Regions from separate parts of the Lederbergia ruris genome, predicted to be linked through region 1. Evidence: a T-box and tRNA genes for the amino acid it is inferred to sense, from the RefSeq annotation. Region 1 holds a T-box; the other holds one or more tRNA genes.
What was found. A T-box is a leader RNA that pairs with one kind of tRNA and senses whether it is charged. The one in region 1 lies ahead of argS (arginine--tRNA ligase), so its partner is inferred to be a tRNA-Arg.
Positions count from the first base shown of each region.

Region 2: it encodes a tRNA-Arg, which carries the amino acid that the T-box ahead of argS (arginine--tRNA ligase) is inferred to sense. The anticodon was not compared.

Region 1 is NZ_BORB01000005.1:142,498-157,200, reverse strand. Features, by position in the region: gene KI363_RS04760 (DUF4129 domain-containing protein) at 1-151, opposite strand, end outside; gene KI363_RS04755 (hypothetical protein) at 181-1,083, opposite strand; gene murB (UDP-N-acetylmuramate dehydrogenase) at 1,442-2,353, opposite strand; gene argS (arginine--tRNA ligase) at 2,529-4,223, opposite strand; T-box leader at 4,272-4,480, opposite strand; gene mug (G/U mismatch-specific DNA glycosylase) at 4,544-5,092, opposite strand; gene KI363_RS04735 (dimethylarginine dimethylaminohydrolase family protein) at 5,062-5,913, opposite strand; gene KI363_RS04730 (branched-chain amino acid aminotransferase) at 6,064-7,134, opposite strand; gene KI363_RS04725 (glutamate-5-semialdehyde dehydrogenase) at 7,154-8,401, opposite strand; gene proB (glutamate 5-kinase) at 8,422-9,513, opposite strand; gene KI363_RS04715 (DUF6509 family protein) at 9,868-10,152, opposite strand; gene KI363_RS04710 (DedA family protein) at 10,168-10,773, opposite strand; gene KI363_RS04705 (cell wall hydrolase) at 11,244-11,672, opposite strand; gene KI363_RS04700 (hypothetical protein) at 12,075-13,109, opposite strand; gene KI363_RS04695 (oxidoreductase) at 13,245-14,096, opposite strand; gene KI363_RS04690 (exodeoxyribonuclease III) at 14,096-14,703, opposite strand, start outside.
Region 2 is NZ_BORB01000047.1:89-14,791, forward strand. Features, by position in the region: partial or broken rRNA gene KI363_RS18780 (23S ribosomal RNA) at 1-41, shown strand, start outside; rRNA gene rrf (5S ribosomal RNA) at 231-346, shown strand; tRNA gene KI363_RS18790 (tRNA-Val) at 351-426, shown strand; tRNA gene KI363_RS18795 (tRNA-Thr) at 434-509, shown strand; tRNA gene KI363_RS18800 (tRNA-Lys) at 515-590, shown strand; tRNA gene KI363_RS18805 (tRNA-Leu) at 615-696, shown strand; tRNA gene KI363_RS18810 (tRNA-Gly) at 726-800, shown strand; tRNA gene KI363_RS18815 (tRNA-Leu) at 813-898, shown strand; tRNA gene KI363_RS18820 (tRNA-Arg) at 905-981, shown strand; tRNA gene KI363_RS18825 (tRNA-Pro) at 1,059-1,132, shown strand; tRNA gene KI363_RS18830 (tRNA-Ala) at 1,145-1,220, shown strand; tRNA gene KI363_RS18835 (tRNA-Met) at 1,244-1,317, shown strand; tRNA gene KI363_RS18840 (tRNA-Ile) at 1,327-1,403, shown strand; tRNA gene KI363_RS18845 (tRNA-Ser) at 1,416-1,508, shown strand; tRNA gene KI363_RS18850 (tRNA-Met) at 1,529-1,602, shown strand; tRNA gene KI363_RS18855 (tRNA-Asp) at 1,606-1,682, shown strand; tRNA gene KI363_RS18860 (tRNA-Phe) at 1,786-1,861, shown strand; tRNA gene KI363_RS18865 (tRNA-His) at 1,881-1,956, shown strand; tRNA gene KI363_RS18870 (tRNA-Gly) at 1,972-2,045, shown strand; tRNA gene KI363_RS18875 (tRNA-Ile) at 2,057-2,130, shown strand; tRNA gene KI363_RS18880 (tRNA-Asn) at 2,135-2,206, shown strand; tRNA gene KI363_RS18885 (tRNA-Ser) at 2,264-2,354, shown strand; tRNA gene KI363_RS18890 (tRNA-Glu) at 2,369-2,440, shown strand; gene KI363_RS18895 (TraR/DksA C4-type zinc finger protein) at 2,495-3,241, opposite strand; gene KI363_RS18900 (1,4-dihydroxy-2-naphthoate polyprenyltransferase) at 3,744-4,667, opposite strand; gene KI363_RS18905 (isochorismate synthase) at 4,946-6,310, shown strand; gene menD (2-succinyl-5-enolpyruvyl-6-hydroxy-3-cyclohexene-1-carboxylic-acid synthase) at 6,307-8,046, shown strand; gene menH (2-succinyl-6-hydroxy-2,4-cyclohexadiene-1-carboxylate synthase) at 8,043-8,900, shown strand; gene menB (1,4-dihydroxy-2-naphthoyl-CoA synthase) at 8,866-9,684, shown strand; gene KI363_RS18925 (o-succinylbenzoate--CoA ligase) at 10,210-11,697, shown strand; gene menC (o-succinylbenzoate synthase) at 11,694-12,812, shown strand; gene KI363_RS18935 (hypothetical protein) at 12,954-13,130, shown strand; partial or broken gene KI363_RS18940 (DUF1540 domain-containing protein) at 13,354-13,464, opposite strand; gene KI363_RS18945 (metal ABC transporter solute-binding protein, Zn/Mn family) at 13,561-14,547, opposite strand.

The DNA.
Region 1 (14,703 bases):
GGAACAGCTTTTCAAGCTGTTCCATCAACCAGTGTTTTGCCTTAGACCACCAAATTTGCAATGTATTTTGCGATTCTTTGTTGTACACTTGATATTCTTTGGTATTCAATATTTTTTCTAGATCTTGTCTCGCTTTATCTGGATCCAACATATTTCCATCACCTAACCTATTCAGGTCCGTTATGGACGAACATTATATTCACTAATTAAATCTTTTAAATCTTCTGCTTCAAATCGCAATTTTAAATCATAATACATAACAGAATATCCAACAGCAAAAATCATACTTGTAAATAAAGTGACAACCCCGGAAACTAAAGTAACAAACACACTATTCCCAAGTAATATCATTAATGAAAATTCAACTGAATAAATAATACTGGAAATAATAAGGAAAAAAACTAGATACAATCCCAATAGTACCCATGCGCGACTTTTTGTCATTTTCCAAGATTTGGAGAAACCTAGAGGTTCTTCCCCAAGAATGACGGGACCAAAATAAAAACTCCATCTTGTCAAGAAATAGCCTACCCCAATCATCGTTCCCAGCACCATTAGAATGGCAAGAATTACACCTATGACAGGATGAATGAGTCCACCAATTACTCCGACGATGCCAATGAAAAACATCGGAACAAAGAAAGATCCAAAAGAAATCAACCCAAACAAGAAACTGCTTGCTAGTAAATAGCCGTAGCGTGGGAAAACCTCCTTCATCACTTGCCCCAATGTGAATGTTTCGTTTTTGCGGATATGATTGATCATCAACATAATCGATCCTAATGCAAGTGGGTATAAAAATATACCTAGGAAACTGACAAGACTAATACCAAGATCAGCTATGACATTAGCAGGAGTATCCTCAAAACTCATAATGGTTTGTTCGAACCAAAACTCCCCTTCTCCACTCCCTTTAAAAAAGGCAGCACCAGACAACAATTTAATAAAGGCTTGCACTAAAAAAATAGGTCCCATAAAGATTAAGAAAACGGTGAAAAATGGTGCAAAGTTATTTTTTCCTAAACTAAATGAATGATCTAAAATCCTTCCAAATCCCTTTGGGCTGTTAAATTTTGTATCCAATGAATATCCTCCCCGTTACACGAAATGAAATAATCATAAGGCCTATTTTATCATTAATCGCAGATAAGAAGGGAATCGTTTCTCATTTTAGGATAAAATTCCTGTTTAGGCATTTTTAGTTCCATATATTTGCAGTTATCTAGGACTAACCTCATTTGAATGATTTATTATATGACGTATGCTTAGTAAATATGGTGATAAAAAAAGATGTTGCTGGTGTAATAACCAACAACAGTCTTCAGTTGGCCTGCAGGACGCAGGTGATAAAGGCGTGGCGATTGTTATCGCGAATTTAGCCTTATATAATAAATTCTTCGTAATCCTTCTCAATGCTGGGTTATGTTCTACTTAAAAATAATTACTCATCACCGATAATTTTAACTTCCGTTTCTAGATCTACTCCAAATTTATCTTTCACTGTTTTTTGTACATGCCGAATAAGCTGAATATAATCGGATGACGTTGCATGATCAACATTGACAATAAAGCCTGCATGTTTCGTAGACACTTCAGCTCCACCAATTCTAGTTCCTTGTAAGCCGCTGTCTTGAATTAATTTTCCTGCATAATGATTAGGTGGACGTTTAAATACACTTCCACATGAAGGATATTCTAATGGTTGTTTAGATTCACGTAAAAATGTATTTTCATCCATTTTTGCTTTAATGGCTGTTGGATTTCCTTTTACTAATTTGAATTTCGCGTCAACGATAATATATTTTTTCTTAGCGAACACACTATTTCTATAGGCAAAATCAAATTGATCTCGTCCTAGTGTTAAGATTTCACCTGAAGGAGTAATTACGGTGGAATGGGTCAGTACTTCTGAAATTTCTCCACCATAGGCACCAGCATTCATAATCAAAGCTCCCCCAACTGTTCCTGGAATCCCACACGCAAACTCAAGACCAGATAATTGAGAATCGAGAGCTGCTCTTGACACATCAATAATGCTTGCGCCACTACCACAATAAATCTCTTCGTCCTTGACGCTAATTTTGTTAAACTTCTCTAGACTTATGACAATGCCACGAATTCCTGAATCTCTTATAATCACATTTGTCCCTTTTCCCAGAATCGTCAAAGGGATTTCATGTTGAGCCGCATATTGGACAATCACTTGTAATTCTTCAATTTCACTAGGTATCGCAAAAATATCACTATTACCGCCCGTTTTAATAAAGGTATGTCTTGATAATGGTTCCGATTGTAAAAACTCAACATGTGGTAATTTTTTTTGTAAATCTTTCATTATGTTCACAATTTCCATCATATTATTCTGCCTCTTATAAATTATTTGCGAAAATCTAAACTCCGCTCGCAACGGTTCAAAAAACATTATACTAAAAAAAGCGAGATGAATGCAGTATAAAAATAATGGGCTAACCATAATTAATATATTCATTCATCTCCATTCCGTTCAAAATCTGCGTTTTATCTAGGCATTACATTTGTTTAGGTGCCTGTATTCCTAATAATCTAAGTCCTTCTTCTAGCACGATCGTCGTGGCCTTGACAAGGGCCAATCGGGTTGTTAGACAATGATCGTTATGCAAGATTTTAATATGGGCATAATATTTATTAAAATCTTGGGAGAGTTGGATTAGATATTTTGAAATTTCGGATGGTTCATGTTGCTGAAAACTCTTTTCGATGACTGAAGGAAATAGCATAAGTTGTTTGACAATCATCCAGCTTTCTTCTTCTATTTTTCCCGTTAAATCCTTTGTGAGATCCAATTGACCTGCTTTTCTCAAGATTGAACATGCTCTTGCATGTGTATATTGCACATAAGGGCCTGTATTCCCTTCGAACTTTAACATATCCCCAAGAGAAAACTCAATATTATTTTGTTTTTCGTGTTTTAAATCATGAAAAATAATCGCCCCAACGCCTACCATTTTAGCTACTTCTTCTTTCATCGTTAAATTCGGGTTTTTTTCTTCAATATTCTTTTGGGCGAGTTGAATCGCTTCTTCAATCACTTTTTCCAATAATACAACTTTGCCTTTTCTCGTGGACATTTTTTTCCCATCCTTTAAAATAAACCCAAATGGGATATGAGAGATGTTTTTTGCCCAAGGGTAATTCATTTTTTCTAAGACATGGATTACTTGTTGAAAATGCAGACTTTGTTCTTGACCCACTACATAAAAAGCCTTGTCGAAATGGTAATGATGATAACGATAAATCGCAGCCGTTAAATCCCTTGTTGCATATAAAGTGGCACCATCTGATTTCTGGATTAAGCAAGGTGGTAGATTGAATTCTTTTAGATTGACAATTTGGGCACCATCTGACTGTTCAAGTAACTTAAGGTCGATCAGCTTTTTTACCGTTTCGTTCATTTTATCATTGTAGAAGGCTTCCCCATGGTAAGAATCAAAACGGACACTTAATAAATCATAAATTTTAGTAAATTCCTGAAGGGATTCTTCACGAAACCATAACCACAGTTGATATGCTTCCTCATCCCCATCCTCTAATTTCTTAAACCACATTCTTGCCTCCTCTTCCAACCGTGCATCCTTCTCAGCCTCTGCATGAAATCTGACGTATAATGCTAATAATTCCTTGATCGGATTCTGTTTCACCTGCTGCTCATTTCCCCATAACTTATAAGCTACCATTAATTTTCCGAACTGCGTCCCCCAATCACCGAGATGGTTAATACGGATCGTTTTATAGCCACACTTTTCGGCAATATGAGCTAACGAATTTCCTATTACGGTTGATCTTAAGTGCCCCATCGAAAATGGCTTAGCAATATTAGGAGAGGAAAAATCAACCACCACATTTTTGCCATTCCCGAAGCTCCATGAGCCATAATTTTTTCCATTTTGAATAATTTGTTCTAAAACATACTTCACAACCGTTTCCTTATGGAGGAAAGCATTCACATAAGGACCTACAGCTACAATTTTACTAAACAAGGAATCCGTTAATTTCTCAGATAATCCTTTTGCTATTTCTTGTGGAGGTTTCCGCCATTTTTTGGCGAGTACAAAACACGGAAAAGCCAAATCACCTTGTTTTTCATGCTTGGGAATTTCTATTAGTTTTTCTATATCTTCATACGATAAAGCATCATCAACTTCCCCTGTAATTCTTTTCGCATACTGTTTAATAACATGTAGCATCACCACTTCACCCTTCCATTTTTAAAATAAAAAAATCTCGCCTCTAAAATGAGAGACGAGATGAATCGCGGTACCACTCTTATTGTTCATATTGAACCTGCTTTTATGCTTTAACGGAAATTCTCCGGCTAAACCCTACTGTACTTTCAGGCTGCTCCTCAGAAGTGCGTTTCGTGAACAAACAGACTGCTAGGCTCACACCAACCCTAACTCGCTTAAGTCGTGTTGATCATTACTCTCTTCGTCAAAGGATTTCTCGATTGATTTTCGTCATTATAATCGATTGCTTACGAAAAAGCAACCTCTTTTTAGAATGCTTATCAAACAATCAGATCCCGTAATTGACTATAAATTTCCGTCATTTCTTCAAGGCTCATTCGCACAAGACCACTCGTTGATGGAGCCACAAAATCAATGACTCCGTGAATGGTTTGATCAGGTTGGCGCCCCCATTCTGCTTTTCTTTTACCGGAAAATTGTAGATAAACCCCTTTGCCTACGAAGCAGACTATTTTCGGTCGATAAAAACGGATTTTTTCTTCTAATACTTCTTTACCTTGCCGATATTCTTCCTTTGTAATTTCAGCCGCATTTCTCGTTGGCCTAGGAACTATATTCGTAAAGCCATATCCTTGTTCAAAAAGGGCGTCCCCCTCATTTGGAAAATATCGCCGCTCCGTAAGTCCTGCTTCAAATAAAACCTTCCAAAATTTATTCGTTGGATTCGCATAATGATGACCGGTTTCACTCGAACGAATACTCGGGTTAAAACCAACAAACAGCAGTTTTAACCCTTTTTTCAGATGATCTGGAACGGGTTTTGTGACATTATGTTTCTTTACCTCCTTAAAATCGGTAAGGTGCAGCACCGAAAAGATCCTCCTGATTTAATAATCTCGGATAAATCAATTTCCATAACGGTATACCCTTTATTTCTTAATTGTTGATTGACTTTTTGATTAACAGGTAAACTAAAAAGTCTTTTGTTTCCGATCGATAGTACATTTGTTCCAAGTGTGAATTGTTCATCTTCCGTGACCTCAATAAGGTTAAATTTTCCCTTTAATATTGCAAGCGTATCTTCATCAAACGCCCGAGGAAAAACCAAGGCTTCCTCCGCAGATAAAATATTAAAGACACAATCAAGATGTAAATACTTATCTTGAAACGGAATGGGAACGATGTGATATTCAGGAAGAGCTTTTTCTAAATAGTGAATGGCTCGTATGTTTGTACGGCTGCTGACACCTATATAAACAGTTGTACCGTCGACCATGACATCGCCGCCTTCAATCACCCCTTCTTGGATGTCCAAATAAGGCAGTTGGTGGAGAGATAACCTATCCTTTAATTCTATTTCTTCGCCTTGGCGTACACCTTTCGCCATTTGCGACACACAAACTTGGTGGCCAATGGTAAAACCAATATCCCTTGTAAAAACTTGTTCGGGATATTCTTTTTTAGGTGGTATGGTTAAAACCTCTACTCCACATTCACGTAATGATTTTATAAATTGATGATGTTGCTTTACAGCAAGATGATGATCGATTTGCTGGTCATCATAATGCTTTTGGGTTTCGTTAATAATTTCGCGGATCGCCATATATTTCGGTTCGCATAAAATCACCTTTGCTAAAAGCCCATATTCATTGTTGCAAAATACATTCTCTCGTTTATCTTTAAATATCATCGTTTATCTCCTTGTTGTTCTAATAATTTGATTTAAACAAAGATTAGAGGTGGTTGGCAACTAAAATGACAATGATGAGTAATATTGCAACACCTTGCTACAATGCAAAAAAGTAACTAATCAGCCTTTTGACTAGTTACTTTTTTAAAACTATTCTTCTACTTTCATCACCCAGTTTAATGGATCTGCTACTTTTCCAGTTTGGATGCCTGTTAAAGTATCATAAAGCTTTTTTGATAATTCTCCGGTTTTTCCATTATGAATGGTGAGTTTAAGATCATTCCAGAAAAGCTCTCCAATAGGTGAAATGACTGCTGCTGTACCAGTACCAAAGGCTTCTTCTAGTTTACCTTCTTTATAGGCTTGATAAACTTCCTCCATAGAAATTTTTCTTTCTACTACCGGCATTTCCCAGTACTTTAGTAATTCTATGACAGATTTTCTCGTAATCCCTTGCAAAATGCTCCCATTTACTGCTGGCGTGATAATTTCTCCGTCGATTTTAAAGAACACATTCATACTGCCTACTTCCTCAATATATTTGTGTTCTTTCCCATCTAACCATAGGACTTGTGAATAGCCTTCTTTTTCAGCCACCTCTTGCGCTTTCAAAGCACTTGCATAGTTACCCGCTGTTTTGGCACCTCCCGTTCCGCCCTTCACTGCACGCACATATTCGCTTTCCACCGCAATTTTAACGGGATTCATTCCCTCTTTGTAATAAGCACCGACTGGAGATAAAATAATCACAAATTGGTAGGTTGTCGATGGTGCGACACCTAAATACGGCTCAGTTGCAAAAACAAATGGACGAATATAAAGGGAAGTCCCTTCCTTCGTAGGGATCCAATCACGGTCAATGGAAATTAACTTTTTTAATGCCTCTAAAGCTAAATCTTCATCAATTTCCGGTATACATAGCCGCTGATTGGAGCGATTCATGCGTTTCATATTTTCATCCGGCCTAAACAGTAATACATCCTGATCTTTCGTGACATATGCTTTCAGGCCTTCGAAAACGGTTTGACCATAATGGAAAATAATGGCGGCAGGATCTAATACAATCGGTTGATAGGGGATAATTCTAGGGTCAAACCAGCCTTTTTCTTCCGAATAGTCCATTACAAACATATGATCAGTAAAATAACGACCGAAAGGCAGTTGTTCATCAATTGGTTTTTCTTTTTTATTTTTGCTTAATTGTACTTTAATTTCTTGCATATGGCGTTCTCCTTCTCGATTAATTTCGTATTTGTCCACTCCCATAAATGAAGAACTTACTTGAAGTAAGGGCTTCTAATCCCATGGGGCCTCGTGCATGCAATTTTTGCGTGCTAATTCCTATTTCCGCCCCGTACCCAAACTCGAATCCATCCGTAAATCGTGTAGAAGCATTATGATAGACAGCCGCGGCATCGACACTATTTAAAAATTGGGCAGCATGTTGATCATTTCTTGTTATAATGGACTCTGAATGTTGGGTTCCGTAATGATTGATATGCTGAATCGCTTCTTGAACAGTGGAGACGATTTTCATACTAATGGTTAAACCTAAATATTCTGTTGCCCAATCCTCTTCTGTTGCCACAAGAATATTATGACACTTCTTTCTAATCATTTCATCTCCGTAAATTTCCACATTCTTATCTTGAAATTCTTGAACAAGTTCTTTTCCGTATTTTTCAAACCATTTTTCATGAATTAGTAAAGTTTCGATTGTATTACATACAGAAGGCCGTTGGATTTTCGCATTTAAAGCAACATCCTTTGCCATTTCCCATTCGGCCGACTCGTCAATAAAAACATGACAGTTCCCTGCACCTGTCTCAATCACCGGAACGGTTGATTCTCGCATGACGGTTTCAATTAATTGTTTTCCACCCCTTGGTATAAGGACATCTAAATATTCATTTAAGCGAAATAATTCTTTCGCTGTTTCGCGGCTTGTATCTTCCAATAATTGGACCGACTCATGAGGTAATCGACTTTTTTTCAATGCGGTATGAATGACTTTTACAATCGCTGTGTTTGAATGTTTTGCAGAGGAACTCCCTCTTAGAACAACTGCATTCCCTGTTTTTAAAGCCAAGGTCGCCGCGTCAATCGTGACGTTTGGTCTCGCTTCATAGATCATGCCGATCACCCCGACTGGTACACGTTTCTTATATATATGCAATCCATTCTCTTTCTCTATTTCTTCTATTGTCTCTCCAATTGGATCCTTAAGATTGATTAAGAGTTCAATCGCCTGCGCCATTGCTTGAATACGATCTTCATTTAGCATGATTCGATCCAATATGGCAGGAGAGATTCCATTTTCCTTTCCAAACTGCAAATCTTTTTCATTAGCAGAAAGTATTTCTTGTTGTGATGCTTTTAACTCATCAGCAATCAGCTTTAAAGCTTGATTTTTTTCCGCTGTTGTCACATTGACTAAAGCATAGCTTGCTTGCTTTGCTGCTAAACCTTTCGCTCTTACTTCACTCATACATCTATACCCCTTCCCATTTAAATTTGTACCCAGCGATCGCGATGGATCACTTCCATGGTTGGTTTTATTTCCTTCTCAACTTGCCGCTTTTCAATCGTTCTTTTTAAATCATCTGATGAGTAACTTACTTCTCCTTTTCCTAATAAACCATGATTTCCGAAAACTTCCACTACATCTCCCTTTTGGAATGTACCTTGCACTTTAAACACCCCTGCAGGTAAAAGGCTTTTTCCATTATGAAGGATCGCATCTTCTGCGCCTTGATCCACATAAATTCGGCCTGATAATGCCGAATGGAGGGCAATCCATTGACGATTGGTATTAATGGAAGGAATGGATGGATTAGAAATATAGGTTCCATCTCCCTCACCTTGTAAAATCGTCATCAATTTATTAGCTCCGTTTCCTTGTCCGATAAAAACAGGGACGCCTAAAGAATGCGCTGTTTTTGCTGCTAGAAGCTTAGAATGCATACCTCCAGTTCCAACCTTTGATCCAATTTCATCTGCAGATGCTATTAGCTCATCAGGAATTTGCTCTAGGTAATCCAATCTTTTGGCATCTGGGTGTATGCGAGGATTGGCTGTATAGATTCCATTAATATCTGTTAGGATCATTAGTTGATCGACGTGGAGAAAACCACTGACAAGGGCAGATAACATATCGTTATCTCCAAAGGTCAATTCCTCAACTGAAACTGTGTCGTTTTCATTAATGATGGGTAAAATGCCTCTTTCCAGTAGTTCAGTCAGCGTCGCAAAGGCATTTCGATACCTCTCTCTATCCGTAAAATCTGATCTCGTTAATAAGATTTGTGCTGGAATAATATCAAATTCTTTAAACTTCTCAATATATAATTGGATTAAGCGACTTTGTCCAACAGCCGCCGCCGCTTGCTTACCTTTCAAAGTAACAGGGCGACTCGGATAGCCCAAACAAGCAAACCCAGCAGCGACAGCCCCAGAAGACACAAGGATTACTTCATGCTTTGCTTCTCGCAATGTAGCAATGGCATGAATATGGTCGGAAAATTTTTCCAGATCGATTTCTCCCTTGTCATTTGTTAGGGAACTACTCCCAATTTTCACTACAATACGTTGCTTTTTCATTTTAATCACCTGGTGTATGAAATAATATAAAAAAAGCTCACTCATCCTTAAAAATTAAGGACGAAAGAGCTTTATCTTCCGCGGTACCACCATAATTGGATGTCTTCATTGCATCCCACTTTTCCTATAACGCAAGGTTTGCGCTCATGTTTTGCATGAGACTCTAAAGGCAGGTTCAGCGGGTCGGTTGTGATGAAATTTTCCAGCATATCAATTTCACTCTCTTGCACTCCAAACACCGCATACTAATCCTTTTTCTTCGTTCGTCAATTTTCTAATATTATGACGAATTTATCCTAAAAAGTCAAGGGGAAAGAGACTTAAAAACAAGACCTCTTTCCCTTTTTCTGCTTTTTATTGCTGATAGTGTTTCCGACAAAATTCAAAGACCAGTTTCTCTTCATCCTCTTCAAGAGCAAAGTCTAAAATTGCATTTGAAGTTTTTTCCATAAATTCATAGTGTAGAATGCTTTGCGTCTGATCCACATCGGCAAAAATCACCCTAAGTACTAAGCCATTTTCAGTAAATAATTCATCATCTTCCGGTACTTCAATTTGAAGAAAGAATTCATAGCGAATTCCATCAAGGATCCCGGTTGGATCATGTAATTCCTCGACTGTATATCCGGTTATATTCATCGTTTATTCCTTCTCTCATGTCTGTCTCTTCTTAAAAAATAGGCCGATCCCAATTATTAATAATATAGCTAATCCAATATATACGAAATTTGAGTATACGTCCATTATCTCCACAATTTTTGTCCAAGATTCACCGACTGCTGCTCCAATACTAACTAAAAGTATATTCCACAGAAATGTTCCTAAAAGTGATAACAGAAAAAATGGCAAAAAATGCATGCGGGCCATCCCGGCTGGAATCGAAATTAAACTACGGATTAAAGGAATAAAGCGGCAGAAAAAAACGGTCCACGCTCCATGTGTCTGAAACCATTTCTCTGCCCTTTGGATATCTTCGCTCTTTAAACGGAGAAGATGCCCCCAACGTCCAACAATTTTTTCGATCTGATCAGCATTCACTAAATAACCTATCCCGTACAATATGACAGCTCCAAGTACAGACCCTAATGTAGCAAACCAGACGACACCCATGATTGTTAACTCGGAATTGGTCGTCATAAATCCACCGAAAGTGAGAATGACCTCAGAAGGAATTGGTGGGAAAATATTTTCAATCATAATTAAAAAGAGAATCCCGATATAACCGTAATTTTCCATAATATCGATAATCCAAGTATCCATTCAAACACTCCTATACTTTGAAAAAACTTGTCTATTTTATTTTACAGCAATCTGAATCATTTATCACCGGGAATTTATATGTATGAATGTGTAAAGTTGCCCTATTCATAAGCCGTTGGTACGGCAAAAGATCATAGGGTTGTAATTTCAATAAAATAAAAGCTTAACGATAACAGAAAGTTTGCTATGACATAATAAGCAATGGCATTCACCCCAATTTATTAGCCTGCCTCATATCATATTTCATTACAGCATCGACCAGAATCTTTTCGACAAAATTCGAAGTGTGCTGGACGTTGATTTACACCTGGTACTAAGAGCGAGAATGAGTTTTAGTACCTGGTACTAGGGATTGTTCGTTTTAAAGCACGTTATCAGATCTAACTTCGGGAAGGTTTTTTTAAAATATTATTTCGGTATAGTTTATAAATGCAAAAAAACAAGCATCTTATTAGATGCTTGATCAGGATTCAAAATGTTTTATACACGTTTTCACATTCTTCTCCAGTCGGTTCATAAAAACAATGCAATTTATAACGACCGACTATTGGTTGATCGTACCAAGTTGCTGGACAATTGCCTTCTGGTCTAAAATACCACAAACTAAATTTTGCCGGCCAAAGTCTTTCCCCATTGATCGATCGTCTTGCTAGTCTGCGTTCACTTTCTCTTGCCCGCTGATAAAAATAACCATGTGTGACGGCTTCGAAGGCATGGGGTTGATATACCATATCAGGGATTGTACGTAAGCCAGTAAAATCGGAGCAATTGGCTCGAATGCGATTGATTCCCACATTGCCAATCATCAACATTCCCTGTACTCCTTCTCCTTCACCTTCCGCTCTCAATAATCTTGCCAATAGATCAATATCTGCCGCACGCGCTTTTACAACGGCCATTCCGACACCTCCAAAAAGTTCTATATCCATATCATATTGGATGTGATCGCAATTGTTGCTTTTGCCTAAAGAGAATGTTCAAAAAGTCCGGTAAAAATGACACTGCGAATTTCTTCGTTGGCTTGTTTCTTCACTGCTCATGTATCAGGGGAATGATCTTCTACTAAAACCGCCCACGTCCTGTGGGCAACGTAGAAGTCAGTACATCCTGTACAAGTCCGCTCCTTGGAAAAGAAAACCACTTTTCCGCGTGCGATGCGGATTCAGGGAAGCTTTCCTTGTGCTCGAAACTGCGCCGCCTCGAACTTTCGCCGCACAGGATGTGCTAGTGTCGGCGTAGCTGACAGGACGTCAGCGCCTTTAGCCGACAGGTCCTTTTTATCCTCCTTTTTGAACACGTACCTAGAGAATTTTTTCCTGGTTAAAATAGCTGCGTGCTTTGTTTGCGATATCTTCAGGGGAATGATAACTTAATGGTTCTTGATGTAGAGCTTGAAAGTAATTGATATCGCTTATATCTAGTCCACCAATTGTAAAGCGAGGAATGATTCGGGCGTGTGGAGATTGCTTCCTTTTTGGATCGAGCGATAACTCGAAGAGGAGATTGAAGCTCGAAAATCCTTGCTCCTCTAAAACTTTAAAAATTACTTGCAATCCTCGTGCAAAATAACCCCAATCCTTCTCTGTAATATCCCAAAGCGATTTTCTGTTACGGAAGACAGTTAAAAAATCGTTATGTCCTTTTGGAGCATAGGAATGCATCCAAGCAATCTCTCCTGTTTCTCCTATCCATCTTTCGCCTGCCTTCTTCTCTACTTCACAAAGCACTTCCCAATAGTCCCGATCATTTTCCTGTTCAAATAAATGGGTAGCATCTTCAAGCTGACGTTGATAGTTCGTTGCTGATTCCGAGCCAATTACATGTAAATGGGGATGAAGAATACTGCCACCTGAGTGGGGTAAATAATTCCAATTTATGGAGGCATACTTCATCCGAGTATCTGTTTCAACAACCTTTTGAATATAGAGTTGAGCAGCCATAAAAGCATTTTTGATCATCCCAGCGGTGAATTCTGCTAACTTGACATAGTGTTGACTAGAGAACACGACAACTCCATTGTGCTTGCTATAAGGAAACAAGTTCGGAAACAGAATAGCCTCCCCTTGAACAATCCGTCCCCCCTTCGCAATGTTTTTTGGAAAGACGGGTGTCATCGTTAAGATGTTTTCAGGACAAAAGGGACAATTTTGCCCACCTGTCATTTTGGCGGCTTCCTCGTAATCAGGTGGTGTTAATGTTAGCCCTGGATTAAAGATAATTCGTGATGTTTCTCCAGTTAATGGATCAAAGCGAACCTCTGTTTTTCGCTCAATTTGATCTCCTTTTCCATCGTAAAAAGAAAACCATTCTTCTCTTTTGGTAAATTTTATTTCCACAACAATCTTCCCCCTTCACTCAATCAATTAAACAGGCTATAGAAACCCTAAGACATAGAAGCGAGAAAAACCCATATAAAAGTTTCGCTATGTATTAATATAGCAATTATTTTCAGTATTTTCCAACACCCCCCCCTATGGGCGAACATCCAGTTTGTTCACGACGATTTTTTCCCATAATTTCCAAGGTATGATTTGTTTAAGAAGGATGAGCATCTTCACACCTTTGCCAATGGGATAACGGAGCTTGTTTAAATTTCTTTTAGAACAAAGATCTGCAATCAGTAGTGCGACGGACCTTGGATTACCGTAGTTTTCCCTGCCTTTTTCCATTTCACGTTCAATGGCAGTCATCATCATCGCATAAGGGGAATCAGAGAGCATCGATTTCCGGGCGATTTTTTTCCCTTTTGTCCAGATATTTGTTTGGAAAGACCCGGGCTCAATAAGGGCAACATCAATGCCGAATGGCCTTACTTCTAATCTCAAACTCTCTGTCCATCCTTCCAAAGCATGTTTGGAAGCAACATAAGGAGATAATCCCGGAAATGCGATTTTTCCTGAAATGCTACTCAAATTAATAATTTTACCTCCTCCCTGATGTCGCATAAAAGGGAGAATAGCTTGTGTAACGGCAATGGTACCAAAAAAATTTGTTTCAAATTGTTCTCTGTATTCATGTAAACAGATTTCCTCAGCAAATCCTCCCAAAGCAAATCCCGCATTATTAATGAGAATGTCGATGGAAGGTAAATGAGAAAGCTGGGATGTAAGTTCCTGAATAGAAGTAGAATCTGTTACATCTAATGAAAAATATTCAATCGATCCATTTACACCTTCTTGTTTACATAATTTTATTATGATATCTTTGTTCTCGAGATTTCTCATTGTCGCAATGACATGAAAATTTCTTCTAGCTAGCTCGAGTGTTGTGAATAATCCAAAACCACTTGATGCCCCTGTAATCAGCACAGTTTTCTTATCCATTATTCCATCTCCAATATAATAGGACAATGATCACTGCCTAAAATATGACTATGAATATACGAATCTATGAGTCTTTCCTTCCATCTCTCAGATGTAAGAAAATAATCTATTCTCCAGCCAATATTTCTTTCTCGCACTTTGTTCATATAAGACCACCAGGTAAAAGCCCCTTCTCGGTCCGGATAAAAATAGCGGTACGTATCAATAAAGCCGTGATCAAGCAAATGAGTCATTTTCGCCCGCTCTTCTACAGTCACGCCAGAATTCCCTTGATTGGATTTTGCATTTTTTAAATCAATATCGCGATGGGCGACGTTCAAATCGCCACAATAGATAACAGGTTTGATCGCATCGAGATTTTGGAGATGGGCAAATAATTCATCTTCCCAGTCGAGACGGAAACTTAATCTTGCCAAATCTCTTTGCGCATTTGGTGTATATACGTTAACTAAATAAAATTCATCAAATTCTAATGTAATAACTCTACCTTCTGGCTCCTCATTGGCTTCGCCTAAGCCATATTGAACAGAGAGCGGTTTTTTCTTCGTGAACACAGCCGTTCCGGAATACCCTTTTCTCTTGGCATCATTCCAATACTGCTCATATC
Region 2 (14,703 bases), on a different contig from region 1:
CATGTAGCTGACGGATACTAATCGGTCAAGGACTTAATCAATTATAGAAATGTTTCTCGTTTGTCTTCTTCTTTATCTGGTTTTGAGAGAATAAAATTTAAAAAATCTCTTGCTTTTTACATAAAAAAACATTATAATATATAATGTCGATTGTTAAAAAAGGATCTATTGCTTAGATCGCTCGCATCTTGTGAGCAACGCAGAGATCAGTACATTTTGTGCAAGTGAGGTCTGGTGGCAATAGCGAAGAGGTCACACCCGTTCCCATCCCGAACACGGTAGTTAAGCTCTTCAGCGCCGATGGTAATAAGGGGCTTCCCCTTGTGAGAGTAGGACGTTGCCAGGCAAATGGAGGATTAGCTCAGCTGGGAGAGCATCTGCCTTACAAGCAGAGGGTCGGCGGTTCGAACCCGTCATCCTCCACCATTATATTGCCGGCCTAGCTCAATTGGTAGAGCAACTGACTTGTAATCAGTAGGTTGGGGGTTCAAGTCCTCTGGCCGGCACCATGGACGAGCCATTAGCTCAGTTGGTAGAGCATCTGACTTTTAATCAGAGGGTCGCAGGTTCGAATCCTGCATGGCTCACCATTGATTATTATCCCAATTCATCGAGCGGGTGTGGTGGAATTGGCAGACACGCTAGACTTAGGATCTAGTGCCGCAAGGCGTGGGGGTTCGACTCCCTTCACCCGCACTTATATCTATTCATAATCATCCAAATATGCGGAAGTAGTTCAGTGGTAGAACATCACCTTGCCAAGGTGGGGGTCGCGGGTTCGAATCCCGTCTTCCGCTCCAGATTATGATTATGCCGGGGTGGCGGAACTGGCAGACGCACAGGACTTAAAATCCTGCGGTAGGTGACTACCGTACCGGTTCGATTCCGGTCCTCGGCATTTTTAGCGCCCGTAGCTCAATTGGATAGAGCGTTTGACTACGGATCAAAAGGTTAGGGGTTCGACTCCTCTCGGGCGCGCCAATTCTAAAAAAGTAGAATTTGGAATAATAATGGTTTGCCAAATTTATAACATCCAACATTCTATTTCTCACATTAAACGGGAAGTAGCTCAGCTTGGTAGAGCACTTGGTTTGGGACCAAGGGGTCGCAGGTTCGAATCCTGTCTTCCCGATTATTCTTTCATGGGGCCTTAGCTCAGCTGGGAGAGCGCCTGCTTTGCACGCAGGAGGTCAGCGGTTCGATCCCGCTAGGCTCCACCATTTTAATGTGAATGAATCAATGTGGCGGTGTAGCTCAGCTGGCTAGAGCGTACGGTTCATACCCGTGAGGTCGGGGGTTCGATCCCCTCCGCCGCTATTAACAAAGGGACCTTTAGCTCAGCTGGTTAGAGCAGACGGCTCATAACCGTCCGGTCGTAGGTTCGAGTCCTACAAGGTCCACCATGATTTTATATTGGAGGAATACCCAAGTCTGGCTGAAGGGATCGGTCTTGAAAACCGACAGGCGGGTCATACCGCGCGGGGGTTCGAATCCCTCTTCCTCCGCCATATAAAACCTTTAAAATCATCGCGGGGTGGAGCAGTCTGGTAGCTCGTCGGGCTCATAACCCGAAGGTCGCAGGTTCAAATCCTGCCCCCGCAATTTGGTCCGGTAGTTCAGCTGGTTAGAATGCCTGCCTGTCACGCAGGAGGTCGCGGGTTCGAGTCCCGTCCGGACCGCCATTTGTATTACATAAACTTATTGTTAAATGAAAGGTTTAGGATAAGCGAGAAGGTCGGGGAAGCGGACGAAGAGATTCGAAGCTTAGCGTAAACCATAACTTACGGCTCAGTAGCTCAGTCGGTAGAGCAAAGGACTGAAAATCCTTGTGTCGGCGGTTCGATTCCGTCCTGAGCCACCATTTGAATCGATGCGGTATGGCGGCTATGGCGAAGTGGTTAACGCATCGGATTGTGGCTCCGACACTCGTGGGTTCGATTCCCACTAGTCGCCCCAAAATAATATTACTTTGCGGGTGTAGTTTAGTGGTAAAACTACAGCCTTCCAAGCTGTTGTCGTGGGTTCGATTCCCATCACCCGCTCCATTTTCTACTATGGGCCTATAGCTCAGCTGGTTAGAGCGCACGCCTGATAAGCGTGAGGTCGGTGGTTCGAGTCCACTTAGGCCCATCATTCCGCAGTAGCTCAGTGGTAGAGCTATCGGCTGTTAACCGATCGGTCGTAGGTTCGAATCCTACCTGCGGAGTTGTAACTATTTTCTCCGGTTAATGAAAAGTTGTTTTAGCTTTAATGAATTTTTTACGGGGAAGTACTCAAGAGGCTGAAGAGGTGCCCCTGCTAAGGGCATAGGTCGCGTAAGCGGCGCGAGGGTTCAAATCCCTCCTTCTCCGCCATTACATATTTGCAAGGCCCCTTGGTCAAGCGGTTAAGACACCGCCCTTTCACGGCGGTAACACGGGTTCGAATCCCGTAGGGGTCATCTAAAAAAAGGTAACAACTTCAAAAGAAGCTGTTACCTTTTTTGTCGAGTTCCTCATTCTGAATGATCATCATCAATATAACTATCTTTTTCCTTATAAGGGATATCTCCCAATGGCGACTCCATTCCCGTATCATCTAATTTTTCTTCATACTCTTCTTTCTCATCTGTCTGCAAGGTACTTCTATGGTCACCACTAATATCAGTCACACTAAAGGTCTCATACTCTTCCTGAGTCCCATCCTTACTTTCATCCTGATAAAGCTCGTTATAATCATCGTAATCCCCAACAAAATCGGATGGTGTTTCCGAAGTTCCAAATTTGGCTACTTCCTCAAAGCTATCTTCATAATCTTTGACAGGGCTTCTCAACCGATAAGAAAAAGAGTTGTCATGGGCCGGCTCTAAGACATCTTCTTCAACGGGGCGGTCCCCAGGTACTTTTTGCTCTGGTGAATGATCAATACAATAGGTAGTGGAAGGAAGAGCTTCTAGACGCTCATAAGGGATCTCTTTCCCACAGACTTCACATTGACCATAAGTTCCTTTTTCCATTGCTTCTAGGGCATGCTGAACCTTTCCTAGCTCATCTTGAGCATGTACAGACAAAGCCATGTCTTTTTCTCTTTCATAGAAACCTGTTCCCGCGTCAGCAGGGTGATTATCGTATAGAGATAGTTCACCAATATTTTCGTGAGCACTTCGGTTACGGAAACTATCTTCATCATCTGTGACTTCCAGTTGTTTCTTCTGTTGCAAAAGCTCTTGTTTTAAATTTGACATCTGCTCTTTCGTAATCATCGCGGCACATCCCTTTCAAGTCTTCAAATGTAGTATAAACACTTTTTGAAATGCTAATCAGGATCTCTTTATGAGGATGTTCAAAAAGTCCGGTAAAAATGACACTGCGAATTTCTTCGTTGGCTTGCTTCTCCGCTGCTTGGAAAAGAAAACCACTTTTCCGGCGTGCGATGCGGATTCGGGGAAGCTTTCCTTGTGCTCATGTATCAGATGATAAGGGTCTTCCGTTAAAACCGCCCACGTCCTGTGGGCAACACGGAAGTCAGTACATCCTGTACAAGTCTGCTGCTCGAAGGCTTCGCCGCCTCGAACTTTCGACGTACAGGACGTACAGGACGTACAGGACGTACTAGTGTCGGCGTTGCTGACAGGACGTCAGCGCCTTTAGCCGACTTGGTCCTTTTTATCCTCCTTTTTGAACACTAATTTTTTGATTACTTATATTTTCCTTTAAACAGAAGCTAATAAACATAAAAAAGCCCTCCTGTATAAGGAGGACGATTTAGATAAAATAACTTATAATGATTCCCACGGACATTAAAAGTCCATAGATCGTGTTGGTTTTCGCGGTCGCGACCATGGCAGGCATCATTTCGAACGGTTCCGTTTTGCCAATAAAACCTTTTACAGCTTGGATAGCTTTGGGAATGCTTAAAAAGGTAATGAATAACCAATAGGGTGCTTCCGTAAATAGGGTCATAAAGATTATCCATACATAGGAAAAAGCAAACATTGCCGCTAGTAATATAATCGCATTTTTTCTACCAATGAGAATCGCGATCGTTTTTCGGCCGCTTTCTTTATCACCATCTAAGTCGCGAATATTATTAGAAAGCATAATACTTCCAATAAGTACCGAAATCGGTATGGAAATAAATACGCTTTGCTGGGAAATAGCTCCGGTTTGGATGAAATAAGCAATTTGAATAATGACAAATCCCATAAAAAAGCCTGACATGAACTCCCCAAAAGGTGTGTAGGCAATCGGGCGTGGGCCGCCAGTGTAAAAATATCCGACGAGCATGCAGACAAAACCGATCACAGCAATCCATAAACTTGTGCTTAACGAAATATAGATACCTAATAGAAGGGCAATGCCAAAAAGGATAAAAGCTAATTTTAAGACAGTCTTAGGCTTCACACCATTGCGGACAATCGCTCCTCCAATCCCAACCGATTCCTCATGATCCAATCCTCTGGCAAAATCAAAATACTCATTAAACATATTGGTAGCCGCTTGGATTAACAGACTTGCGATCATCATCGCTAGAAATAAGGGGATATGGATCGCATCATCATTGGCGGCTAAAGCAGTCCCAAGAAAGACTGGAACAAATGCGGCTGTAAGGGTATGGGGGCGTGCAAGCTGCCACCAGATTCTCCAGCCTTTATCTGCTTGTATGGCAGAACTAGCCTGTGCTTTCATAGAAATGTCTCTCCTCTAATGAACAATAATATAGTAAAAATAAGGAAAAAGAAGGATCAAAGGCTAAAACCGCGACAACAATCGCCACGCCTTTGTGACCAACGTCCTGTTGGCCTCTCCTATAAAGTTTATGAAAAGTGTCATAAAGTGTCAATCCTTTCCGATTAAATATTCACGGGAAATGATTTCCTAAGTGTGAACACTACATTTAACGTCCTTCTTCATATATAATAAGGAGGAATACAGACTTTAGAACGTAGCTTTAGGAGAGATTTGACTTGAAGACAATATTATCCCCCAATCGCTTTGTGCAATCAGAAGCAATCGAGAGGGGCAAACTTTTTAGTTATACATTATCCATTGATCCATGTGATCTTTTTGTTTTTTATCAGTCACACCGCACTTATGCAAAAGGACAGAGATTTTATTGGAAAAACGCGGACGGGACATTTAAGATCGTTGGGATAGGGATTGCGGCATCTCTTACAAGTAAATGCCCTGAGAAGAGATTTGAACAGATTCAGCAACAATGGGACAAACTCTTGCAAGCTGCCCATATTGAGAATAGCTTTGACGCTCCAGGAACAGGACCATTATTATTTGGTGGTTTTTCGTTTGATACGAATCAGATGCCTGCGAATGAATGGGGAAGTTTTGGAGACTCCCTCTTTTATTTGCCTGAAATCATGATTACTTGTTGGCAGGAACAATATTTCCTAACCATTAATCAATTTGGCACAATGGATCAGGGGGGAGGAGAACACTTAAAACAGTGGGTAAAGCAGATGAAGGCTGAGCCTCTTCCCCTTCCAGAACAATTAGCCCAAAAAGAATATGATGTAGAAGGATGGCTGCAAAGTGTTGAAGAAGTCGTACATGAATTACAAAACACAGATATGCAAAAGGTTGTATTAGCAAGAAAATTGCAGCTTGACTTTGCTGAATCTATCGCATCGGAAACGATTATTTATCAGCTATTATCCCAGCAACCGAGTAGTTATGTATTTTCTATGGAAGCAGAAGATAGCTGTTTTCTTGGTGCTTCTCCAGAGCGATTGATAGAAAAAGTAGAAAATCAAATTTTATCGACTTGTTTAGCTGGGTCGATTGCTCGTGGGAAAAATGAACAGGAAGATCAGCAATTGGGAGACAGCTTGTTGCAGGATTCAAAAAATCTTTTTGAACATGAGTTAGTGGTTTCGATGATTGAAGATGCTTTACGACCTTTTTGTGAAGAACTATTCATTCCGAATCAGCCTGTCTTAATGAAAAAACCTTATATCCAACATTTATACACTCCTGTAAAAGGAAGGGCGAAAAAGAAAAGTTCTATTTTTGCAATGATTCAATCCTTACACCCTACCCCTGCCTTAGGAGGAGTTCCGACAAGGCCTGCTATGAAAATCATTCGTGACAAGGAAAACATGGACCGGGGATTCTATGGGAGTCCGATCGGGTGGACAGACTATCGCGGAAACGGAGAATTTATCGTTGGGATTCGTTCTGGCCTGACGAAAGGAAATTCAGCCTATTTATATGCGGGGTGCGGTTTAGTGGCTGATTCCATTTCTGAGAAAGAACTCGTTGAAACGCGCATTAAATTCCAACCAATGTTACGTGCTTTTGGGAAGGAGAGCTTATGAATTTACACCAACAAGCTTTAACCGAGTATTTAGCCGCTTTTATTACCGGACTTTTTCAAACGGGAGTTCGGGATGTTGTGATTAGTCCTGGTTCTCGCTCTACGCCACTTGCTCTTTTAATGGTAGAGCATCAGGAGATCAATACTTATATTGATATTGATGAACGGTCAGCTGGCTTCTTTGCCCTTGGTCTCGCCAAAGCTTCAAAGTCACCTGTTGTCCTATTATGTACGTCGGGAACAGCGGCAGCCAATTACTTCCCGGCTGTTGTCGAAGCGAATTTATCGAGGGTTCCTTTGCTTGTGCTAACGGCGGATCGACCTCATGAGTTGCGTGATGTAGGCGCACCGCAAGCGATTAATCAACTTCATTTATACGGTCACCATGTGAAATGGTTTGCGGAAATGGCGCTGCCTGAAAATAGCGCAGAGCAAATTACCTATTCGAAAATGGTTGCCCGCCGCGCTGTGAAAGAATGTAAAAGCCCAGTTCCAGGACCTGTACATGTGAATTTTCCGCTGCGTGAGCCATTGCTTCCAGCTCTTGAGCCTTATCCATTTTCTGAAGAGCAGGCGGACTATGAAATCATCGCAGGTGAGCTAGCATTGCCACAGGCCGCCCTGGAGCGAATCGCACGTGAGATCAGCCAGTATCAAAAGGGCTTGATCATTTGTGGGCCGATGGATCAACCATCTTTTTCTAATGCAGCCATCCGTTTGGCCGAAAAGTTAGCTTTTCCCATTCTGGCAGATCCTTTGTCTCAACTGCGATTGGACAACTCGGTGATCATCGATAGTTATGACGCGATTTTAAAAACAGACCGTGTACTTGCGGAATTTCAACCCGATTTTATTTTGCGATTTGGGGCGATGCCTGTATCGAAACCACTTTCCCTCTTCATGAAAAAATACCGCGGGATCCCGCATTTTATTGTGGATGGACAGGCAGGCTGGAGAGATCCTTATCATCTTGGTACGAAGGTGATTCAAATGGATGAGACGGCATTTTGTCAACAATTGACGAATTATGTAAAGAAAAATGAAAATAATGAATGGTTATCGCAATGGCAGCAGGTCGATCAATTGGCGAAAACGGCGATTAAGGCTCATATGTCTCAAGAGCAGGAACTGGAAGAAGGGAAAGTATTTTATGAGCTCTTCCCACGATTACCGAAAGATAGCACGATTTTTGTCGGCAATAGTATGCCGATTCGTGATGTAGACACCTTTTTCCACAAAAATAACCAAGGCATTACGGTTATGGCAAATCGCGGTGCGAATGGGATTGATGGGGTTGTTTCAACAGCCTTAGGGGCTTCTGTCTATCAACAACCGCTGTTTTTATTAATCGGGGATTTATCTTTTTTCCATGATATGAATGGATTGTTAGCGGCAAAATTATATGAGTTAAACATGACGATCATTTTGGTGAATAACGATGGAGGCGGGATCTTCTCTTATTTACCGCAAGCAGAATCGAAGCAGCATTTCGAAGTTTTATTTGGTACACCAACAGGACTGGATTTTCAGCATGCTGTGGAAATGTATCATGGGCAATACGAAAAAGTGACAGACTGGGAACATTTTTCCAAAGCAATCAAATCAGCAGCAAGTTATAAAGGGTTAAATGTGATTGAAATTCCGACAGACAGGGCGAAAAATCTAACATCCCATCGGAAAATGTGGGAACAAGTTTCCCGGGAAATAACGACTTACCTGCAAGGTGTAGAAAAATGATGATTCATGTGAATGGCGTAGATTATTTTTATACGATGCAAGGAAGTGGGCCGCCATTGTTGCTTTTACACGGATTTACGGGGGATCATGCGACTTGGACAGAATTTGCGGACCGGATGCAAGATCGATTCACAATCATTTCTCTTGATTTATTAGGTCATGGAAAAACAAGTGCGCCTGCAGATTCCAGTCGTTATGAGACAAAACAGGCAGCGAATGATTTAGCTACTATTTTAGAGACATTAAAGATTGAAAAAGTTCATTTGCTTGGGTATTCGATGGGAGGGCGATTAGCTTTAAGCTTTGCGCTTCTCTTTCCCGAAAAAGTGAAAAGTCTAGTTTTAGAAAGTGCATCGCCTGGATTGTCCATACCAGAGGAAAGGGAGGCTCGAATCCATCAGGACGAGCAATTGGCGCAAATGTTGGAAGCAAAGGGCATCGAGGAATTTGTCGATTATTGGCAGGAGATCCCTTTGTTTTCCACGCAGAAAAATTTGCCAAAAGCGAATCAGGAAAAAATTCGCCGGCAGCGTCTACGGCAAAATCCGGTTGGACTTGCGGGTAGCTTGCGGGGGATGGGGACCGGACAACAACCTTCTTGGTGGTCCCATTTAAACGATTTGCTCATGCCTGTGCAATTGATCTGTGGAGACAAGGATCCGAAGTTTTGTCGAATTGCTAGAGACATGGTAAAAGTGATCCCAAATGCGAAGATGACAGAGGTACCAAATGTCGGCCATGCAATTCATGTGGAGGATTTAAAAAGTTTTGATACAATAGTAAGGGAGTTTCTCATCAATCTTGAAAGGAGTTCGGAATATGTCGATTCAATGGACAAGCAAAAAAGAGTATGAAGATATTTTATATGAAACATATAATGGGATTGCCAAAATTACGATCAATCGACCTCATGTACATAATGCATTCAGGCCGGAAACTGTGATGGAATTAATGGATGCTTTTGCCTATGCCCGTGATGATAAAGAAGTTGGCGTGATTATTTTAACAGGGGCAGGGGAGAAAGCGTTCTGTTCCGGTGGTGATCAGAAGGTAAGAGGACATGGTGGCTATGTAGGCGGGGACAACATCCCACGCTTGAATGTTCTTGATCTCCAAAGACTGATTCGTGTGATCCCTAAGCCAGTTGTAGCAATGGTGGCAGGATATGCGATTGGTGGCGGGCATGTTCTTCACGTTGTTTGCGACCTGACGATTGCAGCTGATAACGCTGTGTTTGGTCAAACAGGACCAAAAGTGGGCAGCTTTGATGCGGGCTATGGCTCTGGCTATTTAGCTCGGATTGTTGGACATAAGAAGGCGAAAGAAATTTGGTTCCTCTGCCGTCAATACAATGCGCAAGAGGCATTAGATATGGGCTTAGTCAACACCGTTGTGCCACTCGAGCAATTAGAGGAAGAAACAGTGAAATGGTGTGAAGAAATGCTCGAAAAAAGCCCAACAGCCTTGCGTTTCTTAAAAGCAGCTTTCAATGCTGACACCGATGGTTTAGCAGGCCTGCAACAACTTGCTGGTGATGCGACCTTGCTTTACTACACAACGGATGAAGCGAAAGAAGGTAGAGACGCCTTTAAAGAAAAACGTAAACCAGACTTTGATCAATTCCCACGTTTTCCTTAATATCACGAGAGGACTTGGTGGCATGCCACCAAGTCTTTCTTAACTATGAGAAGCCCTCGATCAAGTTGGAATCGTGCCCGCAATCGAAGTAGTAAGCCCAAAAGGGTAACGATCAAGCCGGAATCGTGCCCGTAATCGAAGTAGTAAGCCCAAAAGGGTCATGATCAAGTTGGAATCGTGCCCGTAATCGAGGTAGTAAGCCCAAAAGGGTCATGATTAAGTTGGAATCGTGCCCGTAATCGAAGTAGTAAGCCCAAAAGGGTCATGATCAAGTTGGAATCGTGCCCGCAATCGAAGTAGTAAGCCCAAAAGGGTCATGATCAAGCCGGAATCGTGCCCGTAATCGAGCTAAGAAGCCCAAAAGGGTAACGATCAAGGCCGAACCGTGCCCGCAATCGAGCTAAGAAGCCCAAAAGGGTAACGATCAAGGCCGAACCGTGCCCGCAATCGAGATAGGAAGCATAAAAAACGTTGCTTCGGTCCATTAAGAAGCAACCCAAATGATTACGAAAGTGAGGGAATGGAATGGGTGAGAGGATCCCGAATTGGCTTTTGCAGCGAAGTCATATCAGCCCCAATAAACCTGCATTGATATTCGAAGACCAAGTGTGGACTTTTCAAGAAATGAAAGACATTGTCCAAGATTTGCAAGCGAAACTAGCATCAAGTTTAAAAGAGCAAGACCGCCGTGCCGCGATTTTAATGAAAAATCATCCAAAAATGGTTTGGTTGATTCATGCACTCCAGCAACTTGGAATCGAAGCGGTCTTTTTAAACCATCGTTTGACCACAACCGAATTAGGGTTTCAATTGCAAGATAGTCAAACCAATCTTCTTTTTTATGATGAGACTTTGGCAGAGATGGCGAATAAACTCCGCGAAGAAAACCCTCAACTCCGGATTTATACAACTACCCAATATGAAAGCTTCCCCAACCAACAGCTTGAAATCAGGGACGAATATGATCTTGCCGCAACTTGTTCGATTATGTATACCTCGGGCACAACTGGCAAGCCGAAAGGAGTGCAGCAGACCTATGGCAATCATTGGTGGAGTGCGATTGGTTCTTCTCTTAATTTAGGCCTGCAAGAGAAAGATTCCTGGCTTTGTGCGGTTCCGCTTTTTCATATTAGTGGTCTTTCGATTTTAATGAGAAGTGTCATTTATGGGATGCCTGTTTATTTAATGGAACAGTTTGATGAGGAAAAAGCCAATTCTCTGCTTCAATCAGGACAAATCACAATCATGTCAGTTGTAACCGCGATGTTAAGCCGAATGCTTGAAACGCTTGGAATGAAAACCTATCATTCCTCTTTCCGGTGCCTATTGCTTGGAGGGGGACCAGCGCCATTACCGCTTTTAGAAAAATGTGTGGAAAAAGGGATCCCGATATTTCAAACATATGGCATGACAGAAACCGCATCACAAATAGCGACTTTAAGCCCAGAAGATGCTTTTAAAAAATTAGGTTCAGCTGGAAAGGCGCTTTTTCCGGCGCAAATACGAATTATTGATGAGAATAACCGAGAGGCCGCACCTAACCAACCAGGGGAGATTCAATTAAAAGGCCCGAATATTACGAGCGGATATCTTGCCCGGCCTGAAGCCAATCAAGTGGCTTTTGAACAAGGCTGGTTCAAAACAGGCGATATCGGTTACATGGATGAAGAGGGATTTTTATATGTATTGGACCGCCGTTCAGACTTAATTATTTCAGGTGGAGAAAATATTTATCCGGCCGAAATCGAGGAAGTGCTTTTGGGACATGACGCCATTATCGAAGCTGGCGTTACGGGGATAAAAGATGAAAAATGGGGACAGGTGCCTTATGCTTTTATCGCCGCCAGAAATTCTGTGTCCGAAGCAGAACTTATGCAATTTTGCCGCACCCATCTAGCCGCATACAAGGTTCCGAAAAAAATTATCCAAGTCGAAGCTTTACCAAGGAATGCCGCCAATAAGTTATTGCGTCGCAAGCTACTAGAATATCTAGAACAGGAGAAACAGTCATGATCGATATTGTAAAAGCACAGGTTTCGATTATTGCGATGCCATTAAAGCAGCCTTTTTCTACCCATTTAGGGACAGTTCGAGAACGAGAGGCCATCATCATTGAACTATGGGATCGTGAAGGAGAAGTCGGCTACGGAGAAACAGTTGCATTTTCCTCCCCATGGTATACGGAAGAAACAGTGAAGACCGCTTATCATATCCAAAAGGATTTTATTTTACCCGTGGTTCTACAAAAAAAGTTTGCTCATCCTTCGGAGTTTACACGTGAATTTTCTAGCCTGAGGGGAAATCCAATGGCCAAAAGTGGCATTGAAACCGCGCTTTGGGATCTGTACGCAAAAAAACAAGGAAAGTCTCTTTCCACGATACTTGGCGGGGAGCGCAATGAGGTGCGGGCAGGAGCGGTTGTGGCTACACAAGATGTCACAGATGCGCTTAAACAGATCGAGCAGTTTTCTGAACAAGGGTTTGAACGCATGAAATTAAAAATTAGCCCGGCCAATGATGTCGAGTTTATCAAGGCGATCAGAAGGGAATTCCCAGATGTGCCCTTGATGGCAGATGCCAACTCCGCCTATACACTGGATGATGTCGACCGCCTTCGTGCTTTGGATGAATTTGACCTACTCATGATCGAGCAACCCCTTGGTACAACCGATATCGTCGAACACGCCATCTTGCAAAAGCAAATCAACACACCGATTTGCTTAGATGAAAGCATCACGAATGTTCATGATGTGAAAAGTGCGATTCAATTAGGAAGTTGCCAAATCATCAACATCAAAGTAGGTCGTGTTGGAGGACTAACGAACGCCAAACAAATTCACGATCTCTGTCAAGAAAATCAGCTCCAAGTCTGGTGTGGCGGCATGATCGAATTTGGTATATCGAAAGCTCATAATTTGGCCTTAGCTTCCCTTCCAGCTTTCACATTGCCAGGTGATCTATCACCTTCCACTCACTATTGGGAAGAAGATATTTTGGATCGGCCCATTGAGATGGAGAAAGGAAAAATCACCGTTCCGACCCTCCCAGGGATTGGATTTTCATTAAACGAACGGCGTGTGGAAGAAGTGCGTTTGCATAAGGAAATTATCACAAGCCACATGACATAGAAAATCCCTTATATATATTTGCAATAAAAACGAAAAATTAACAAAAGTGGTTGATTTTAGTTTATACTTGTGTTATGGAATGTATTTGTACTATTTTCAATGTCTGTTGTAAAAATATCAACAAATCAAGGAGGGGGCGCTGTGGTTAAACGTGGTTTAAGTGATAAAGCTTCAAGAATGGCGAAGTTCACTGGAGAAAGAGCTATGATAGATGCTAAGATGTATAATCAACCAATCATTTACGTTGAAAATGGAAAATTGGTAAAAGAATATCCTAATGGCTATAAAGAGATGACGGAGAGGGCTTCAAATGAATGAAGACATTGTATGTTTTTGCAGGTAACAACGGTTCAGGTAAAAACACTTACAGATCACTAATGAAAAATGAGATATTTTCTGAATTAGATATAGATAATGATTACATTGAACGTATTTTGCGTTCAGATAATGTATTAAATCCCAAGAAGGAATCAGGTAAAAGAACGATAAGCCAGGTGAAAGACTGTATGAATAACTCATGCGTTTTCCTTCATTTCGGATGTTACCTCTTTCTAAACGTCTGACAATCAGTTACCTCTCCTGATGAAGCATTATGCCCATGCTGGCTGACGACATAAATACAATCAGCCCCACATTGATTTCCTTCTTTCCAATAATGACAATTCTAGGCCCACAGGATGTGGGTCAGAACAGCGTTGCGCCAGGACGGCGCGAACTTAGCTGTTCATCCTTCAGAGAATATGAACGTTTATTGATTCAAAGCTTTTTCTAAGTTGGTTAAATTTTTCTCCATTAAAGTAAAATAGGTTTCCTCGTTTTTTAGGTCATCTTCTGTTAACACGGCTAAATTATGAATCGGAAGCAATTCCGTCCCTGTTTCTTTTTGAATAATTTCAGCGAGGTGTGAGTTAATATTTTGCTCGACGAAAATAGAGGGAACCTTTTCTTCGTTGATGGTATCGACAATGGCTTGTAATTTTTTTTGCGAAGGTTCTTCTGTTGACGAAATCCCCGCAATCGCAATTTGCTCGAGTCCATAACGACTTTCCCAATAGCTATAGGCTTTATGGGCCACAACAAATTGTTTTCTTTTCGCTTGCTTCGCCATCGAAGCAAAGTCCTGATCAAGCTGCTCTAATTCACCTGCTAAATCTTGGTAGTTTTTTTCGAATTCTGATTTATACTCAGGCTTAGCCTCCACCAATTGCTGCAAAATTTGTTCTGCTAATTCTTTCGCGTAGATCGGATCAATCCAAAGATGGGGATTCACGTCACCATGATGATGTCCATCTTCCTCACCATGTTCATGTCCTTCATGCCCATGCTCTTCATGTTCATGTTCCTCATGATTCTCATGTTGATGAGACTGAGGTTCCACATCGATTTTCTCCCCAACGGCCGCAATCTGAACAGTCTCATTTTTTAATGTTTTCTCCGCCTTTTGCGCAAAACCTTCTAATCCATAGCCAATATAAAAGAATAAATCGGCATCCGCGAGCTTCATCATATCTTTTTGCGAAGGTTCGAATGTATGCTCATCAGAACCAGGCGGATAAATGGATTGCACAGAAACATGCTCTCCACCGATTCTTTCTGTAAAATATTGTAACGGATAAACCGTTGTATAAATGGTTAGCTTGCCAGTATTATTTTTCTGTTGTTCATTTCCACAGGCCGCTAATAGTAAAATAAAAATTGATACAATCACTAAATAAATACGCTTATGCTTATTCATGCGTTCCTCCTCTTCCTTAATAAGAATCATTCCGATTTAAAGTACGGAAATTAGCATAGCTGATTTTTAAAGAAAAAGCAATATATTTTTTAAAAAAATCATCAAGGGAATATTTTGGTGGAATGGATGTAGCATTGCGATCAGGATGAACAAATT